3 regions of the Telluria sp. ZT3P26 genome follow, and region 3 is predicted to be linked to each of the others. Evidence: riboswitches for the same ligand, from Rfam matches in the RefSeq annotation. Region 3 holds a riboswitch; each other region holds the start of a gene.
What was found. Region 3 has a riboswitch for cobalamin ahead of AC56LN_RS08225 (cobaltochelatase subunit CobN). Riboswitches for the same ligand answer to the same signal wherever they lie in the genome.
Positions count from the first base shown of each region.

Region 1: it holds a riboswitch for cobalamin, as region 3 does, so the genes downstream of both, AC56LN_RS23150 (TonB-dependent receptor domain-containing protein) here and AC56LN_RS08225 (cobaltochelatase subunit CobN) in region 3, are expected to answer to the same signal.
Region 2: it holds a riboswitch for cobalamin, as region 3 does, so the genes downstream of both, AC56LN_RS16745 (TonB-dependent receptor) here and AC56LN_RS08225 (cobaltochelatase subunit CobN) in region 3, are expected to answer to the same signal.

Region 1 is NZ_JCASII010000015.1:7,186-13,576, reverse strand. Features, by position in the region: gene cobT (nicotinate-nucleotide--dimethylbenzimidazole phosphoribosyltransferase) at 191-1,237, shown strand; gene AC56LN_RS23160 (adenosylcobinamide-GDP ribazoletransferase) at 1,234-2,016, shown strand; gene AC56LN_RS23155 (histidine phosphatase family protein) at 2,016-2,558, shown strand; cobalamin riboswitch at 2,579-2,814, shown strand; gene AC56LN_RS23150 (TonB-dependent receptor domain-containing protein) at 2,880-4,712, shown strand; gene AC56LN_RS23145 (FecCD family ABC transporter permease) at 4,773-5,795, shown strand; gene AC56LN_RS23140 (ABC transporter ATP-binding protein) at 5,792-6,391, shown strand, end outside.
Region 2 is NZ_JCASII010000005.1:60,872-67,262, reverse strand. Features, by position in the region: gene AC56LN_RS16760 (helix-turn-helix transcriptional regulator) at 1-465, shown strand, start outside; gene AC56LN_RS16755 (hypothetical protein) at 531-860, opposite strand; gene AC56LN_RS16750 (thiol:disulfide interchange protein DsbA/DsbL) at 857-1,519, opposite strand; gene AC56LN_RS16745 (TonB-dependent receptor) at 1,670-3,616, opposite strand; cobalamin riboswitch at 3,685-3,924, opposite strand; gene ylqF (ribosome biogenesis GTPase YlqF) at 3,950-4,897, opposite strand; gene AC56LN_RS16735 (hypothetical protein) at 5,193-6,341, opposite strand; gene AC56LN_RS16730 (hypothetical protein) at 6,385-6,391, opposite strand, start outside.
Region 3 is NZ_JCASII010000002.1:84,382-90,772, forward strand. Features, by position in the region: gene AC56LN_RS08225 (cobaltochelatase subunit CobN) at 1-2,686, opposite strand, end outside; cobalamin riboswitch at 2,863-3,081, opposite strand; gene kynU (kynureninase) at 3,354-4,616, shown strand; gene kynA (tryptophan 2,3-dioxygenase) at 4,639-5,526, shown strand; gene AC56LN_RS08240 (VOC family protein) at 5,553-5,933, shown strand; gene ssb (single-stranded DNA-binding protein) at 6,075-6,391, opposite strand, start outside.

The DNA of each region.
Region 1 (6,391 bases), on a different contig from region 3:
GCAGAGAGGCGAGATTATGAAGTGTTTCTCATTTTTCGTCAACCCCTTCTTTACTTCTTTTTCTTCGCTGTCGCTGCGTTTGAGGCGGCGTCTGCGTCGAGGAGCGAGACTATAACAAAGCCTCGGCCGTCTTGCAATGCTTTCTGCTGTGATATCGTAGCCGCCGCCCATAGCGACCTTTCTAATACTCATGCATATTCCTGTTATTGCCCCGATCGCCAACCCGGCGTTGTCCCAATCCCTGGCTGCGGCCATCAATAACAAGACCAAACCCCTTGGCAGCCTGGGGCGCCTGGAGCCGCTCGCTGCGCAGCTGGGCCTGATCCAGCAGACAGCCCGGGTGACGATCGACCAACCTGCGATCCTCGTCTTCGCCGCTGACCATGGCGTGGTCGCCGAAGGCGTCTCCGCCTACCCGCAAGACGTGACCTGGCAGATGGTCGAGAACTTCCTGGCCAACGGCGCGGCGATCAATGTGTTTGCGCGCCAGAACGGCTGCGCGCTGCGCGTGATTGACGCTGGCGTCAATCATGATTTCGGCGTCCGCGCTGGCCTCCTCGATCGGAAAGTCGCCAGCGGCACGAAGAACTTCGCCATCGAACCGGCCATGTCGGCGCAGGATTGCGCAACGGCCCTCGAACATGGCATGGCCCTGGCGCGCGATCTGCCGGGCAACGTCGTGGGCTTCGGCGAGATGGGCATCGGGAACACGACCGCCGCGGCAGCCCTGATGCACAAGCTGACCGGCCAGCCGGCGGCTGCCTGCGTCGGCGCCGGCACCGGCCTGACGCCTGACGGCATCCGCCACAAAGAAAAGGTGGTTGCCGCCGCCGTCGCGCATCACGCCAGCGTGCACGAACCGCTCGACGTCCTGGCCACCTTCGGCGGCTTCGAAATCGCAATGATGGCCGGCGCCATGCTGCAGGCAGCCCACCTGCGCAAGGTGCTGCTGATCGACGGCTTCATCGTCACCAGTGCGCTGCTGGTCGCCGCGCGCCTGCAACCGGCGATCCTCGACTACTGCGTGTTCGCGCACTGCTCGGGCGAGCATGGTCACGCGCTGCTGCTCGAGCAGCTCGGGGCCAGCCCACTGCTCGACCTGGGCCTGCGTCTGGGTGAAGGCACCGGCAGCGCACTCGCCCTGCCCTTGCTGCACGCAGCGGCCAACTTCCTGGGCGAGATGGCGACCTTCGCATCGGCCCAGGTCTCGGGACAAGTCGGCGAGCACGCGGCATGATCCACCAGCTGCGCCTGTTCTTCATCGCGCTGCAGTTCTTCACGCGGCTACCGATCCCGCGCTGGGTCGGCTTCGAGCCGGCCTGGCTCAATCACGCATCACGCTACTTCCCGCTGGTGGGCGTCGTGGTGGGCGCCATCGGCGCGGCCGTCTACTTCATTGCCGCCCATTGGCTGCCAGCGCCAGTGGCCGCCGTGCTCTCCACCGCCGCGACGATCTATCTCACCGGCGCCTTCCACGAAGACGGTTTCGCCGACACCTGCGATGGCCTGGGCGGCGGGATGACAAAGGAGCGCGCGCTCGAGATCATGAAGGATTCGCGCGTCGGTGCGTATGGCGCGATCGGTATCGTCTGCATGCTGGGCGCAAAGCTGGCAGCACTCGCCACGCTGCCGCCACTCACTGCCATCGGCGCCCTGCTGCTGGCCCACCCGCTCTCGCGCCTGGCCGCCACGTCCCTGATCTGGCAGATGGACTACGCCCGTGCGGAAGGCAAGGCCAAGCCGCTGGCGGTGCGCATGAGCAGCAACGAATTCGGGATCGCAACGCTCACGGTGCTGGTGCCGGCGCTCGCGCTGCTGGCCATCGGTCTGCTCGACCTGGCCGCGATTGGCGCGGCGCTGTTCGCGGCCTTGCTGGCCACGCGCTGGCTGGCCCGCACATTCACGCGCCGGCTGCAGGGCTATACGGGCGACTGTCTCGGCGCCGTGCAGCAATTGGCCGAAGTGGCGATCTATATCGCGGTGCTGGCTACGCTCGGCCGCGGCGCGCTGGCCTGATGCGCCTGTACCTCGTGCGCCACCCGAAACCGGTCGTACCGCCCGGGTACTGCTACGGCCGCACCGACCTGCCGGCGCAGGACACGGACACCGCACGCGTGCTGGCGGCGCTGCATGGTCAGAACCTGCCCGGCGCCATGCCGGTCTACGCCAGCCCGTTGCAACGCAGCGCCGTGCTGGCGCAGCAGCTGTCAACCGCGCCGGTGTTCGATGCGCGCCTGGCCGAGATGGACTTTGGCGCCTGGGAGCTGCGCCAGTGGGACGACATCGCCCGGGACGAGATCGACGCCTGGAGCGCCGACCTGCTCGAGTACCGCCCCGGCGGCGGCGAAAACGTCCTCCAGGTGGCCATGCGCGTGGCCGCCTTCCTCGCCGAAATGCAGCGCGCGGGGCACGCCGAGGCACTCGTCATCTGCCACGCCGGCACCATGCGCCTGCTGCACGCCATGTCCAGCGGCGGCACCCTGCGGGAGGCTGCGCTGCGTGCGGCATCGACACCACACCAGATCGGGTACGGCGACCTGATGGTGCTGGAAATATAACAATGCCCGGGGCAACCACCTTATAATGAGCGCGTTTTGGTGCTCGCACCTGCGTTCGCAGGTGCAGTTAAACGGGAAACACGAAGCCCTTCACAGGGCCAACGCGTGCTGCCCCCGCAACGGTAAGCAAGTGCTGCAGCCTCTCTTCGGGGCCCGCAGCAAACCGCCCCCTCATACCACTGTGCTTTTCTGAGCATGGGAAGGTCGGGCGGCCATACTTGTCAGCCCGGATACCGGCCAAAAGGTGGATACGCGCACAGCGCGATCCTTTGAATCCAGCCCACGGGGACGTCGGCGGGATGCCTTTGATAAGAAACACTCATGAATTTTCCAGTAAGCCGGCAAGCGGCCGCCGTGTCGCTCGCACTCGCCCTCATTTCGTCCACCGCCATCGCCGAAGTCGCTGATACCGTCGTCGTCACCGCCACCCGCACGCCGCAACTCGCGGCGGACCTGATCGCCGACACCACCGTCATCAACGCCGAAGAAATCGCGCGCTCGGGCGCCGGTTCGGTGGCCGACATCCTGCAGCGCCAGCGCGGCATCGAGATCGCGCGCAACGGCCCGGCCGGCACGGCCACCAGCGTCTATGTGCGCGGCGCAAACGCCAACCAGATCGTCGTGTTGCTCGACGGCGTGCGCATCGGCTCGTCCACCACCGGCACCGCCAGCTGGAACGCCATCCCGCTGGGCGCCATCGATCGCATCGAAATCGTCTACGGCCCACTGAGCACGCTGTACGGCGCCGACGCCATCGGCGGCGTGATCCAGATCTTTACCCGCAAGGGCGAAGGTACACCTGTCGTCACCGGTTCGATCGGCGCGGGCAGCAACGCGACGCTGCAGGGCGATGCGGGCATCTTTGGCAGCAGCGGCGGCCCGAATGCCATCAGCTATGCCTTCGGCGCCGGCTACGAAGAATCCGACGGCTTCTCGTCCACGCGCCCCGGCGCGTCAGGCTACAACGCCGACGAAGACGGCTACCGCCGCCGCAACGCCAATGGTCGTGTGTCGATGGCGCTCGCGCCGGGTCACGAGATCGGCGCCCAGTTCCTGGCCAGCCGCACGTACAGCCAGTACGACGCCAGCGGTTCCGGCAGCTACGATGTGCACAGCGACTCGGACATCAATACCGCCGCTGTCTACATGACCAACCAGATCCTGCCGAACTGGCGCAGCACCGTGCAGTACGCGCGTTCGGAAGACAAGTCGGGCAGCTTCAGCAACGCCACGGCCAGCGGCGCCAGCCAGATCGACACCGAGCAGAACGAATTCTCGTGGCAGAACAACGTCGCCATCGGCCAGGACACGCTGCAGCTGCTGTTCAACCACCGCAAGGAAGAAGTGGCGTCGATGCGCAAGACGCGCATCACCAATTCGTATGCAGCGGCGTATTCGGCCAAGCGCGCCAATCACCTGTTCGACGTCAGTGCGCGCCAGGACCGCTCGGTCTACGGCAGCCAGAACACGGGCGCCGCCGGCTACGGCTACGAGTTCGGCAACGGCCTGCGCGCCACCGCCAGCATCGGCACGAGCTTCCGCGCCCCGACCTTCAACGAACTGTACTTCCCGGGCTACGGCCTGGCGACGAACAAGCCGGAAAAAGGCCGCAACCGTGAAGTGGGCCTGCGCTACGACGGCAACGGCTACAACCTCGACGCCACGTACTTCCACAATCGCCTGACCGACATGATCGTATCGAGCACGCCATGCCCGGACGGTGTCAACCGCAGCTGCGCCTACAACGTCAACGAAGCGACGCTCGAAGGCTTCTCGCTGGCGGGCAGCACGCGCCTGATGGACGTGAACCTGCGCGCCAGCCTCGATTGGCAGGATCCGCGCGACGATACCACCGGCCGCCAGTTGGCGCGCCGCGCGAAGAAACACGCCAACTTCGCGGCCGATTACGTGATGGGCCAGCTGAAAAGCGGCGCCGAGCTGACCGTGTCGGGCGACCGTTTCGACAACGCGCCCAATACCAGCCGCCTGGGCGGCTACGGCTTGCTGAACCTGTACACCACGTACCAGTTCACGCCCGACTGGTCCTTGCTGCTGCGCGTGAACAACGTCGCGGACAAGAATTACGAAGTGGCGCGCAACTACGGCACCAGCGGCCGCACCTGGTTCGCGTCGCTGCGCTACGGCATCCGTTAAGCTGGCATTTTCCGCCCGCGGCGCACGCGCCGCGGGCATCGATCAACTATCAGGGCCCGCATGCAAGCACCCGTCCCGCCATTACGCCAACGCGCCACGCTCATCGTCGGCGCCATGCTGGTCCTGGCCATCGCCACCCTGCTGTTCTCGGGCATGACCGGTTCCATCCGCGTGCCGCTCAGCGACATCCCCGACGCCCTGCGCCAGTTGGCCAGCGGCCAACCCGAATCCCTGTCCGCATCCCTGCTCGACCTGCGCGCCAGCCGCGCGCTGGTGGCCTTTGCCACCGGCGGCGCCCTCGCCCTGGCCGGCCTGATGATGCAGGCGCTGTTACGCAATCCCCTCGCCGACCCGTATGTGCTGGGCGTCTCGTCCGGCGCCTCGGTCGGCGCCCTCCTCGCCTTGCTGCTCATGGCATCCACGCTGATGGTCGATGCGGCCGCGCTGGTTGGCGCCGTCGGCGTCGCCCTGCTGCTGTACGTGCTGGCGCGGCGCGATCTGCGCAGCGGCCAGGCCGCCGAAGGTGGCGCCTCGATGCTTCTGCTGACCGGCGTGATCGTCTCGGCACTGTGCGGCTCGCTCGTCACCCTCATGCTGTCGATCGCGCCCGAAGGACGCCTGCGCAGCATGATCTTCTGGCTGATCGGCGACCTGGCCGGCGCGCCGCTGCGCCTGGCGCCGTGGATCGTGCTGGTCGGCGCGCTGCTGTTTGCCATGCGCAGCGCGCGCGCCATGAACATGGTCGCGCTGCACGCAGAAAACGCCGTCACGCTGGGCGTGCGTGTGAGTGCGCTGCGCAAGGGCCTGTTCTTCGTGTCGGCGCTGCTCACGGCGAGCGCCGTCACCAGCGCCGGTTCGATTGGCTTCGTCGGCCTGATCGTGCCGCACGCCTGCCGCTTCGCCTTCGGCCCTGACCACCGCGTGCTGATTCCTGCCGTCGTCCTGAGCGGCGGCGCGTTCCTCGTGCTGTGCGATACGCTGGCGCGCACAATCGTCGCGCCGCAGCAGCTGCCGGTCGGCGCCATCACGGCAATGATCGGTGCGCCGGTCTTCCTGTACCAACTGCACCGCATGCGCAAATGACCGTCATCGCCACCCACGACCTGCGCCTGGCCATCGTCGGGCGCACCCTGGTGCAGGGCCTGAACTGGGCCGCGCAACCGGGCGAATGCTGGAGCATCATCGGCCGCAACGGCGCCGGCAAGAGCACCTTGCTGCGCACGCTGGCAGGCTTGCACCAGCCCGACGGCGGCGCGGTCCACATCGGCGGACGCGCCCTGGCGGCCTGGCCGCTGACCGACCTGGCGCGCGAACGCGCCTTTCTCGCCCAGTCGCGCCACGATGCCTTTGCCTACACGGTGCTCGAGAGCGTGCTCTCGGCGCGCCACCCGTACCACGCCAACCGCTACTGGGAAGGCAGCGACGACCATCAGGTTGCGCTGGAAGCCCTGGCGTCGATGGACGTAAGTGACCTGACGGCGCGCGACGTGCGCACGCTGTCCGGCGGCGAGCGCCAGCGCGTGGCGATTGCCGCCCTGCTGGCCCAGCAAACACCGCTGCTGCTGCTCGACGAGCCAGCCAATGCGCTCGACCTGGCGCACCAGGTGAGCGTCATGGGTCTGCTTGCGCGCCTGTGCCGCGAGCAGAATCGCACCGTGGTCATGATCGGCCATGACCTG
Region 2 (6,391 bases), on a different contig from region 3:
CGCCCGGTGCGGCGCTGGGGCCTGAGCCAGGCCGGGCAGGCACGCTATCCGGATCGTCACGCCGAGCTCACGGTCGACTTGATCGGGCAGGTGCAGATGCTGTTCGGACCGGCGGCGATGGAACGCCTGATTGTCGCGCGTGAGCAGACCAGCGAAGCGCTGTACCGCAGCCGGCTCGATGACGTCGGCGCCGCGGCGCCAATGGATGCGCGCGTCGCGGCGCTGGCCGCCGTACGCGATGAAGAGGGGTATATGGCCGAGGCGCAGTCACAGCCGGACGGCAGCGTGCTGTTGATAGAGAACCACTGCCCGATCTGCGCCGCGGCACGCATGTGCCAGGACTTTTGCCGCTCGGAACTCGACGTGTTCGCGCGCGTGCTGGGCCCGACCGTAAAAGTGATACGCATCGAGCATCAGTTGCACGGCGCGCGGCGCTGCGCCTATGCGGTCTCGGCCGCTGAATGACAGAACGGCGCCCATGGGCGCCGTTCCGGTATTGCCAGCCTCACTTGCCTAGCTCAGTTGCCCACTCATTTGCCCACATTATGCGGAGCAGGCCGCACATTCATCACGCCGAACCAGAGGTGTTCCCACCAGTGATCGCGCGAATCCACCGTGACCAGGCATGCCTTGTCAAATCCCGCCTTGAACACCAGGTCAGGGCATTTGTTCGTCGCCAGCGCATGACGCTGATTCTCCGCATTGACCAGCGCGATGCTCAGCCAGACGGTCGCCATGGCGAAGATCGCCACCAGCGACCACGCCAGATGGTTCACGTGGCTGGTCTCAAACAGCTCTTCCTCTTTGGGCCGTGACCCTTCGTAGATCTTGAGGATGTCGCGTTCGACGTCGTTGGTCATTTGGTCTGTGCTGCTTTCGTTACCAGTGCATCGAGGACCTGGCCGGTGGCCGTCATCAGCTGGCCCATGTCCTGGATCTTGTTTGACTGCGCCACGGTGGCCGGCGACACGACGTACTTGCCATCGATGACGACGGTCGGCGTGCTGCTGGCCTTGTACGCTTCGGCAACGGCCGGCAGACGCTTGAGCTTGGTCTGCACGCCGAACGAATTCCACGCTTCCATGAACTTGGCCTTGTCGAGCCCGTTCGAGGTTGCCCAGGCGATGATGTCGTCATCCTTCATCAGGCGCTTGCGCTCGACGTGGACGGCGCGGAACACGCGGTCATGGTACTGCTCCAGCTTGCCCATGGCGTCGAGCGTCAGGAACAGGCGGGCTTCCGGGTCGCTCGGGCCCTGGAACGGCAGCGGGATGCGGCGCATCACGATGTTGTCGCCCTGCTTCTTGATCCATGCATTGAGCGTCGGCTCGAACGCATTGCAGGCGCCGCAGTGGTAGGCGAAGAATTCGACGACTTCGACCTTCTTGCCGACGGTCTGGGTCGGCTGCGGCGCGGCCAGCACGGTGTATTCGGAGCCGACGCGTGGATCAGTCGGCGAAGCATTGGCGAAACCGGCAACCAGGGCGGCAGCAACGAGGGCAAAACGCAGAGTGCGCATAACATCCTTCCACAAATATGATTGAGCGAACGATCGCGAGATTACCACTTTTTGCCCGTTCCCTGTCTGCAGGGCGCGATTTATTGCATTTGCTTACCGCTGAAACATGCATGCAAATACATCAGCCGTCCGCGCCCGGCAGAACATGGATCAGAAGTCGTAACGCAGCGACACCTTCATCTGGCGGCCATCGCTCGGGTAAATCCCGCTGCGGCAGCTGAACGCGTAGCTGTAGTGCTGGCGATCGAGCAGGTTCAGGCCCGACACCGATGCTTCCCATGGGCCAAAGCGGCGCGCATAGCGGGCGTCGACCGTCGTGTACGACGGCACACGCGCGCTGCAGCTATTGGCGAAGTCATCGCCAAAACGCTGGCTGGCCACCCACTGCGCGCCGATATCGGCGGTCTGGCCATTGCCTGGCGTCCAGGCCAGGCGCGTCGTCACGACGTGCTTGGGCACCAGCACCATCTCGCGGCCAGCGTTCGGCCCGTCGCGGAACTCGGATTGCACGTACTGCCAGGCGCCGGTCAGGCGCAGGTTGTTCGCCAGGAGTGCGTTGCCCTCGAGTTCGACGCCCTGGCGCCGGGTCGGGTCGAGATTGGTGTTGACGCCAAAGCCGCCGGCCAGCGTCGGATCGAAGAAGATCTCGTTCGTCAGGCGGTGACGGAACACGCGCACCGTGGCCTTGCGCGCATCGTTGCCGAAGGCGACGCCCAATTCGAAGTCGCGCGAGGTTTGCGGCGCCAGCACGCCAGCGCTCGAGCGGTACGAATTTTCGTCGATATTGGCGATGCGGTAGCTGCGGCCGGCCTTGGCAAACACGGTCACTTCCGGCGCCACGTCGATGCTGCCTTCGACCGTAAAGGCATTGACCGACTGCTCGGTGTCTTCCGGGGCGGTGAACGCGAGCGGATCGGTGTAGTCCTTGTCGAAACGTTCATGGCGCGCGCCGATGGCCAGGCGCGCGTTGTGCGGCGCATTCCAGGTCAGTTCGTCACGCACGTAGATGGCGTTGGAATCCTGCGTCGCGTCGCCCGCCGAGAAGCCCGACGTCACCTGGCGATCCCAACGGGTCAGATCGATACCGGTAACGAACTCGTTGCGCTTGTCGCCGAGCATGGCCGTATGGCGCAGGCGCGGCGAGAACTGGGTCTGTTCGGACTCGTAACGCGAACCGAACCCGCTGTAGGTCGACTTCACATCGCGCTTGCGGTGCGACAGTTCGGCCGCCAGTTCGATGGCGCCGATGCGGTGTTCGACGAAGGCGCTGAGACGGTCGGTGTCGAGCGAGCCGAAGTCGTCCGGCGTGCTGCTCTGGGTCGGGATCGACTGGAACTGCGCGTCGGTCAACGAACCCGGCAGGCGCGAGTCCGAGCGCGAGCTCTCGAAGCGCAGGCCAGCACGGCCGTTCGAGGCGTACGCATACTGCACGCCGCCGCTGAAGCTCGTCTGCTCGTAGCGGTTGTTGTCGCGGTAGTTGTCGGTGCGGCGGTCGGTCACGGCAGCGTCGAACGACCACGGGCCGGTGCCATGCGCGATCGAGGCGCGCAGGTCGCGGGCATCGAAGCGCCCGGCCTCGGCAAACAGCGAACCGCGCGTGCCGCTGCCCGATGGACGACGGGTGAAGATCTGGATCACGCCGCCGGTGGCGCCATCGCCGTACAGCACGCTGCTGCCGCCGCGCGTGATCTCGATGCGCTCGACCGTGTCGATCGAAATGCCCGACAGTACCGTGCTGGCCAGTTCGTTTTCATTCAGGCGCACGCCGTCGACCATCACCACCACGTTCTGCGCGCTGTTGGTGCCGAAACCACGCAGGTCGAGGCTGAAGTCGGGCGAGCCGTCCAGGCTCTGGCGACCGAAGACGCCGCCGATCTTGCGGATCGCCGCATTCACGTCGGCCACGCCGGCCGTGCGGATCTGGTCGGCCGTGATCACGGTGGCGCCGATCGGTGTGGCGGTGGCCGGGAAACGGGCGGCGGTGACGACGACAGGCGCCAGCGTTTCCTGTGCGGTGGCGAGGGTGGCGAAGGTGGACACGGCGAAGGCGCACGCCACGGCGAGGGGCGCGCGGCGCGCGGGAGCTGCAAAAGTCATGATGGGTGTGTTCTCGGTAAAGGGCGCCCCGCTGCGTCCCCGCAGCCCGGCGTCGAAGGAAGCGCGTCGCGCTTCCACCTGTCCTGGCCGGTATCCGGGCTGGCAAGCGGGACGCCCTCACCTTCCTGTCCGGCGGACAGTGGTTATCGAGATTGTCTGCCGCGGCGCAGGATGTGCGGACGCGGCGCTTGTCGACCGTTGCGGGGGCAGCACACTTCCAGGACCGCGCGTGGCGCAGGCCTGTCGTGTTTCCCGTTTAACTTCGCGCGCCGGAATGCGCGCGAGAGCACCAAAACGGCGCGATTATACCGTGTCGGCACGCGCCCTGGCAGGTCAGCTGCCGCGCTTGCCGCGCGACTGCTCTTCGAGCTTGGCAGCCAGCTTCTCGGCGGCCAGACGGGCTTTCTCGGCCACTTCGGCCGCGTGCAACGCCAGACTGGCCGCGCGCGAATCGGGCGTTTCCAGGCTGATGCGGCCCAAAGCGCCCTGGCGATAATCCTGCAGCAGCGAGTGCGCCGCCTTTTCATAGTCGTAGTCGCCGCCGCGCACGCGGAAGCCCCGGCGCATCGCCACGCCTTCGATGACGCCCACGCCATCCATGCCCTCGGTTTTCAGGCCATAGCGCGCGGTCAGCAGGTGCGGATAGCGCTGCAGCAGCAGCTCGCCCAGGTATTCGGCGACTTCTTCTTCAACCAGCGCATTGGTGCCAATGGCGTGGCTGGCTGCCAGCATCAGGCCGTCGGTGGCCATGGCGATCTTTGGCCACAGCATGCCGGGCGTGTCGACCAGGACCACGTTCTTGTTCAGGTACAGGCGCTGCTGGACCTTGGTCACGGCCGGCTCGTCGCCCACCTTGGCCACGCGTTTTTTCAGCAGCGCGTTCATCAACGTCGATTTGCCGACGTTGGGAATGCCCATGATCATGATGCGCAGCGGTTTCGTCGGCACGCCGCGGTGCGGCGCCAGCGACAGGGCCAGATCGGGGATGCGGGCGACGTCGGCCGGTTTCTTGGTCGTCATCGGGTAGGCCGTGACGCCTTCCTGTGCATCGTAATAGGCTTTCCAGGCGGCGGTGGCGACCGGATCGGCCAGGTCGATCTTGTTCAGGATCTTGAGGCTGGGACGCTGGCGGAACTTGCGCAGCTGGTCCACCAGTGGGTTGCAGCTCGCCTCGGGCAGGCGTGCATCGAGGACTTCGATCACCAGATCGATGTTCTCCATCTGCTCGGCCGCTTCCTTCTTGGCCGCGTTCATGTGGCCCGGGAACCATTGTATCGACATGCTGTTGCTTTCTTTATCTTTCGTTCAAGGTGCTATTTTACGCTGGTGGCGCGCGCTGGCGTCGCGAACCCGCCACAGCTGCCCTTTCTCTTCTGCACGACGTTGAGCCGTTGCAACACTGTTGACATATTCGCCGTGCACACTGGCCCTTGGCCACGCGGGGTGGCAGGACGCAGCGGAGACGACATATGCGCGCACGGGACAGACTGAAACGATCGATGGTGCGCTGGTATGGCGTCGGCTTGCTGTGCTGTGCCATCGCGGTGTCCGCGCTGGTCGAGTTGCCGCTGGTGCCTTACTGAACCAGCCCTGGCGCGCTGCATCCGGCGGGCGGCAAGGTGGCCACCGGATCGAACGCCGCCAGGCGCTCGCGCGCCGCCATGCGGTCTCTTGCATACTCGGCCAGGTAGCGGCTGCGCTCCTCGCTCTGCCACTCGCTATCGGGTACGCCGGCCAGCGACAGCGTGCGGCTGACCAGCACGAGCCCCTCGCGGCGCGCCAGCAGCAGCCGGTCCGGATCGGTATTCTCGCGCAGCAGATAACCTTCGACATCGCGCAGCACCAGCGGCAGTGACGGCGCAGGGTCGGCGTCGTGCAGAAGCTTGCCATGCACGCGCAACGCTACCGCCTGCGTGCCCTGCCCCAGCAACTCGTTGAAGCTCGCCAGTGCGAACGGGCGGCCCAGCGCATCGTCGATGCGGCCGCTGACCACGTAGCGGCCAGCCAGGCGTACGTCGAGCGGGAGCGTGAATTCGAGCGCGTCCGGGCCGATCGTTTCATGCGCTGCGCCCGTCCAGATGGCGGGCAACTCGGGCGAATGGATCACATCGAACAACACGACACCCGCGCGGCCAGCCGCGCTGAAGCGCACTTCACTACGGATGGTGCCGTGAAAGCCCGCGAGGGCGCCCGCTTGCGGCGCGAACGTGGCGCGCCAGTCGCCGCCGTCTTCCTGCGAGAACGCCAGCGTGATGCGCGGCGCGGGGCGAGCTCCCTGCGCAACCATCCCCTGGGCCAGCGCACGCGTGACCACCAGAGGCAGTGCGGCGCCGTGCGCGTCAAGAGCGCGCAGCGAAAATTCGACTGTCTCGCCCGCCGCCAGGTAGACGCGCGATTGCATGGTCTGCACCAGCACGGCCGGGTCGCTGTCGCCACCATCGACCCGCATCGGATTCGATTCGCGGACCGGCTGGTTCGGATACAGCTGGTCGGGATGCTGCGCGGCCGGGCGCGATGTGTGCGGGTAGCGCGTGTGCTGCAGGTAGCTGCAATAGGTATGCTGCGTCAATCGAACCTGTCCGGCAAGCTGACGCCGGCGCACGCTAGCGTCTTCGCCGGCAGGGTGCACAACCGGCACCGGACCGAAAAAATGCAGGTCGGCCGGTGGCGCCGGTGCAGCCACCGGCAGCGCCGGATCGTCCGGCTGCCAGAACAGCCCGACCAAGAGCGCACCGGTGACGACCAGCGCCAGCCAGGCCGGTCGCGACCTAATTG
Region 3 (6,391 bases):
TCGGCAGCGCCTCGGGTGAGCGTAGTGGATCGTTGCCCTTGCCCGGCTCGATGTAGCGGCCGTCCAGGCCCGCGAGCAAACCCGCCATTTCGCGTCGCGGCGAGTCGCGCAGCTTTTCGGCGATGGACGGATCGTCGATGCCGCTCTTGGTCATCGAATCGAGCATCAGGTCGAGCGACTTCTGGTCCCACGGCCGGCCAAACACGTGCAGGCCGAACGGCATGAACTTCTCCTGCAGCTTGGTCAGGTAGTGGCCGACCTCGTGCGCCAGCAAATCGTCATCGGCGGCATCGAAGCCGATGCCCCGCACTTCGAGCACGTCGGACATCGACGCTTCGAGTTCGGCGCGCAGGTTCAGCGCCACGACACGCTCGCGCATCAGTTGCGCGGCCTGCGTCTTGAGCGACTCGGACGACGCAGCTTCGAAACTCTCGACGATCTGGCGCAGCGACAGCAGCTCGTCGTACAGCGGCGTCGTCGCCAGCGGTGGCGTCAGGTGGTCGACGATGATCGCCAGGCCGCGGCGCTTGGCCTGCGTGCCCTCGCCCACGCCGTCGACGATGTACGGGTAGATGCCCGGCAGGTCGCCCGCGATCAGGCTGGGATAGTCGTCGCTCGACAGGCCCACTGCTTTACCGGGCAAAAATTCAAAGGTCGAGTGGCGCCCCACGTGCACGACGGCGTCGGCCTTGAAGCGGTCGCGGATCCAGTGGTAGAAGGCCAGGTACTGGTGCGGCGGCGTGATGCTGGTATTCGCATGCAGCAGTTCTTCATCGACTTCCCAGCCGCGCGGCGGCTGCGGGCCGATGAACACATTGCCGAACGTGAGGCCCGGCACCAGCAGCTTGCCGCTGTCGACCATCACCTTGCCCGGCGCCGGGCCCCAGCCGCGCATGCCTTCGATGCCGTAGCCGATCAGGCGCCGGTACAGTGGTGCGAGCGCCTTGCATGGACTGGGTTTACTGTCGTCGAGGCAGGCGCGGTAGCCGTCTTCGAGCGCATGCAGGTCGCGCGTGGCCTGCACGCGCTGCGGATGGTCGACACCCTCGACCAGGTGCAGCAATTCCTTGATGATCGTCTCGGCCTGCTTGCGGCCCGGCGCGCGCTCGCCCTGCGCTTCGGCGACCAGCACGTCGGCATGCAGGCGGCCCAGCATGCCGTCCTTCATCTCGCCCTGCACGCGCGGTGCGAGCGTCGCGAACCAGCGCGCGTAGTCGGCCGCGCTGACGCTGTTCACCACACCGCTCATTTCGCGCAGCGCGGCGCGGTCCTCGGGCAGGTTCACGCCGTGCGCCATGATCATGTCAAGCAGCGCTTCGGGCGTGGCCGGCAGGTCGCCGACCGTGTAGCCGGCGGCTTTCAGCGCATGCAGCATGTCGAACAGCGACGCCGGCACATTCAGGTTGTCGGCGCCGATGTTCTGGCGGCCCGGCGGGTGGTTGTAATAGACCATCGCGACGCGCTTGTCGGCGTTGCGCCTGGCGCGCAGCGCCAGCCAGCGGCTCACGCGCGCCGTCATGCGATCGACTTCGGCCGGCAGCAGCACCGGTGGGCGGTTCTCGATACCGGTCAGACGGTCGCGCTGCGACTGGCCCAGCGCCGCCACCACCATCGGCTGGCCGATGCCCTGCAGTTCGGGCAGCGCGACGCGGTACTGGACCGAATCCGGCGGCAGGCCATCGGGCGAGAGCTGCCACTGGATCGCGGTGCGGTCCGACAGGCGGATCGCCTTGAACACGGGAATATCGAGGCGTTTGAAGGCTTCGCTGACGACTTCGCGCCCTTCGGCGGCGCCGACGACGAAGTCCTGCAGCACCACCAGCGCCGCCGGCTTCGCCGGCGCGATCAGCTCGGGCAGGCGCACCAGCGCTTCGCGCGAGGCACCGCCCCAGCGCGTGAGCAGCTGCACGCAGGCCTGGCCCTGCTCTTCGATGCGGCGGCACAGCGCGGCGGGCACCATGCCATCCATGTTCGCCAGGTCGAGCACGACGACGGTCGGGCGGTCCTTCAGACCCAGCTTGGCGGCGTTGCCCCAGGCAGCGGCGTCCTGCAGCTCGTTCTGGCCGACGCGCAGGCGCAACGTTGGCTCGGGCAGCGGGGCGCCCAGTGATGTCGATGGATGCAGCAGATGGGTGATGAGGGCCGTGGTGTTGTCCACGCCGCCGGCTTGCCAGACGCGCCGCGCCGCGAGCCAGTGGCGCGCCGCGGGATTCGCCTCTGCCGCCTGCAGCGCGGCCGCCGCTGGCGCTTCGGCTGCGAGTTCGCGCAGCAGCTCGGGCGCGAAACCGGCCAGGCTGCCGTGCGCGGCGCGCGTCATCAGGTTCAGGCTTGCTTCGCCATTGAAGGCCAGCACCGCGGTGCCTGGCTTGGCGTGGCGCGCCAGCGCATCCTTCATGCGGCGCGCCGGATCGCCGAACAGCGACACCGCCAGCACCGTGTCGGCGCCGGTTATCCACTGGCCCACTTCGCGCTCGCTGGCGGCCATCAATTGGGCCGGTGTGCGCAACTGAATCCGGTCGCGCGGGTGGCTGGCCAAGTGGCGGTGGGCGGCCTCGATCGCGCCCGGCGCGGCGCGCTCGGTGACCACGGCGAACATGGTGGTGGCGTGGCTGTGGGCGCAGGCAAGCAGGGACGCGAGCAGAAGCACCAGCGCAGTACAGGCGCGGGCAAGCGAAGCAGTGTTCATGTGAACGTCGACCTTTCAGCTGCGCGCCAGGGCGCGCATGACAACGGGCAGACGTCTTCCTTCCACGCTGGGCGCAGCAAGCCATGCGCACGCGCGCACGAACGCTGACGCGACCGCGATGGCAACAAAAAAGGAACGACGAACTACCAACAGGCACGCCCACACCCCGGGACGTACGCAATGCATCGTGATTGGCCGGTCTTCTGGCTTGCCGTCATCCTTCCCGGGTCCTGCCTTCCCGTGCACGGGGCACAGTGGCGTTCGACGAGGGTCGTCAGGCATACAGCAGCGGGGGCTGCGCCGGACTGGCGTGCGATGGATTCGCACACGTCACCGGCTTCCCGTTTCACCTTCCTGCAGACGAGCAGGACGGCACCATTCACTTGATTGGGCGCGATTCTACAGCCAGGGTGCGTCACTGTCACCGCATTCTTTGGCCTCTAGGGAAGCACTGATTAATTCATGGGGGCGGACTTGGCACGGAAAATAGCCACCCTGCGGCGTTGCAAATTCTCGCAATAGCTCGCTATTGCTGCGATTTGCGCCTTGCATTGCGGCTTTTTCCGCAGCCAATTCCATCCCCCAGAATAAATCAGTGCTTCCCTAGCCTAGAATGGCGGTATCGTCCGGCCAGGCCGGCACCCACTACTTCTTCGCGACCGTTCACATGATCACACGACAAGACTGCCTGGCCCTCGACGCGGCCGATCCGCTGGCTCCCCAGCGCAATGCCTTTGCGCTGCCGGACGGCGTGATTTACCTCGACGGCAATTCGCTCGGCGCCCGCCCCCGCGCAGCCCTGCAACGCGCGCAGGACGTGATCGCCGCCGAATGGGGCAATGACCTGATCCGCAGCTGGAACACGGCCGGCTGGTACGACCTGCCGCAGCGCCTGGGCACCCTGATCGCGCCGCTGATCGGCGCCGCAGCCGATGAAGTGGTGGTCACCGATTCGACCTCGGTGAACCTGTTCAAGGCGCTGGCCGCGTCGCTCAAGATGCAGGCCGACGCACCGGCGCACGCCGCCCGCCGCATCATCCTCACCGAGCGTGACAACTTCCCGAGCGATATCTACATGGCCGAAGGCCTGATCGGCTGGCTCGAACGCGGCTACGAGCTGCGCCTGCTCGACAGCTGGGCCGACCTGCCGGCCGCCCTCGAAGGCGACGCCGGCGCCCAGGTGGCGGTGGTGATGCTCACGCACGTGAACTACCGCACCGGGCGCATGCTCGACATGACGACGATCACGGCGCAGATCCACGCCGCCGGCGCGCTGGCGATCTGGGACCTGGCCCATTCGGCCGGTGCAGTGGAGGTCGACCTGAATGGCGCAAACGCCGACTTCGCGGTGGGCTGCACCTACAAATTCCTCAACGGCGGCCCGGGCGCGCCCGCCTTCATCTGGGTGCCGCAGCGCCATCACGCGCAGTTCACGCAGCCGCTCACCGGCTGGTGGGCGCACCGCCAGCCGTTCGCGATGCAGCCGGCGTTCGCGCCGGTGGCCGGCATCAAGCGCGCGATGTGCGGCACGCAGCCGGTGGTGGCGCTGGCGCTGATCGAATGCGGGCTGGCCGTGTTCCAGGACGTGACGATGGCGGCGCTGCGCAAGAAGTCTCTCGCCCTGTCGGACCTGTTCCTGGCGCTGCTTGAGCAGGAATGCGCCGCGCATCCACTGGAACTGATCACGCCGCGCACTCATGCGGACCGTGGCAGCCAGGTGAGCGTGACGCATCCGCATGGCTACGCAGTGATGCAGGCCCTGATCGCGCGCGGTGTGATCGGCGACTACCGCGAGCCGCAGGTGATGCGCTTTGGCTTTACGCCGCTGTACACGGGATATGACGATGTGTGGCAGGCGGTGATGGTGCTCAAGGATATCCTGGACCGCAGCGACTATCAGGTCGATGCCAAGCGCACTGCGGTGACCTGAGCGATTTTCAAAAGAGGACACGATGCCCTGCCCTGTTACCCCGGATTCGTCCGCCAGCAACGCCGATGTGGGTGGCTGCCCTGTCTCGCAGCCCGGCTACCATGGCGCCAAGCTCGATTTCAGCAAGGACATGAGCTACGGCGACTACCTGTCGCTCGACACGATCCTCAACGCCCAGCATCCGCTGTCGCCCGAGCATAACGAGCTGCTGTTCATCGTCCAGCACCAGACCAGCGAACTGTGGATGAAGCTGATGCTGCACGAGCTGCACGGCGCGCGCGACAACATCGCGCGGGGCCAGCTGCCGGCGGCGATGAAGATGCTGGCCCGCGTCGCTGCGATCATGAACCAGCTCGTGCATGCATGGGATGTGCTGGCGACGATGACGCCGCCCGAGTACACGGCGATCCGTCCGTACCTGGGCGCGTCATCGGGGTTCCAGTCGCACCAGTATCGCGAGATCGAATTCATCTTGGGGAACAAGAACGTCACACATTTGCAGGTGCACCAGCACAAGCCTGAAGCGCATGCGGCGCTGCAGGGCGTGCTGGATAAACCATCGCTGTACGACGAAGCGATCATGGTGCTGGCGCGCAGCGGGCTAGCGGTGGATGCGGCGCGGCTTGCCGGGCCGTGGCATCAGGCGACGCGGTCGGATCCGTCGGTGAAGGCGGCGTGGATGGTCGTGTATCGCGACACTGACCAGTACTGGCCGCTGTATGAGCTGGGTGAGAAGCTGGTGGATATCGAGACAGCGTTTCGCTTGTGGCGCTTCCGGCATGTGACGACGGTGCAGCGCGTGATCGGATTCAAGACGGGCACGGGCGGCACGGACGGCGTGGGGTATCTGCGCAAGATGCTCGATGTCGTGCTGTTCCCGGAGTTGTTCGAGTTGCGCACCGAGTTGTAATCAACTTCATTCAAGGACCGCCTGTCATGATTTCCCATCTCGACCACCTGGTGCTGACGTGCACCGACCTCGATGCGACGAAGCACTTTTATACGGAGGTCATGGGCATGCGTCTGGAAACCTTTGGCGCGGGGCGCATCGCCTTCAGATTCGGCAACCAGAAGATCAACCTGCATCAGCGTGGCGCCGAGTTCGAGCCGAAGGCGCACCTGCCGGTGCCGGGGGCGCTGGATCTGTGCTTCATTGCCTCGGTGCCGCTCGATCAGGTCATTGCGCATCTGGGCAGCTGCGACTGGCCCATTGTCGAAGGGCCGGTCGATCGGACTGGGGCCACCGGCAAGATCCGCTCGGTGTATGTGCGTGATCCGGATCTGAATCTGATCGAGATTTCGGAACTGATGGGCTGAAATGGTTGCGGGGCGTACAGTGGCGCTATTGTGCAGGCGGCTTTTTAGTTCCTTGATCGAAAACTCCATATAGCGAGGGCACAAAAAAGCGCCGTGAGTCACAGACCCACGGCGCTTTGATCGCTCCAACAACATTCAGTCTTAGAACGGAATGTCGTCATCCATATCCGAGAAGTTCGGCGCCGGCTTCGGCTGCGGACGTGCTGCCGGTGCCGGTGGCGCCTGACGTGGCGCTTGCTGGCGTGGCTGCTGTGGCGCCGAGTAGTCGTCGTCCATGCCGCCACCGCCCATACCGCCGCCCATACCGCCGCCGTCGCCGCCCATGCCCTGGCGACCGCCCAGCATCTGCATGTTTTCAGCGATGACGTCGGTTGCATAGCGCTCGATGCCGTCCTTGTCGGTGTACTTGCGGGTCTGCAGACGGCCTTCGACGTAGACCGACGAACCTTTTTTCAGGT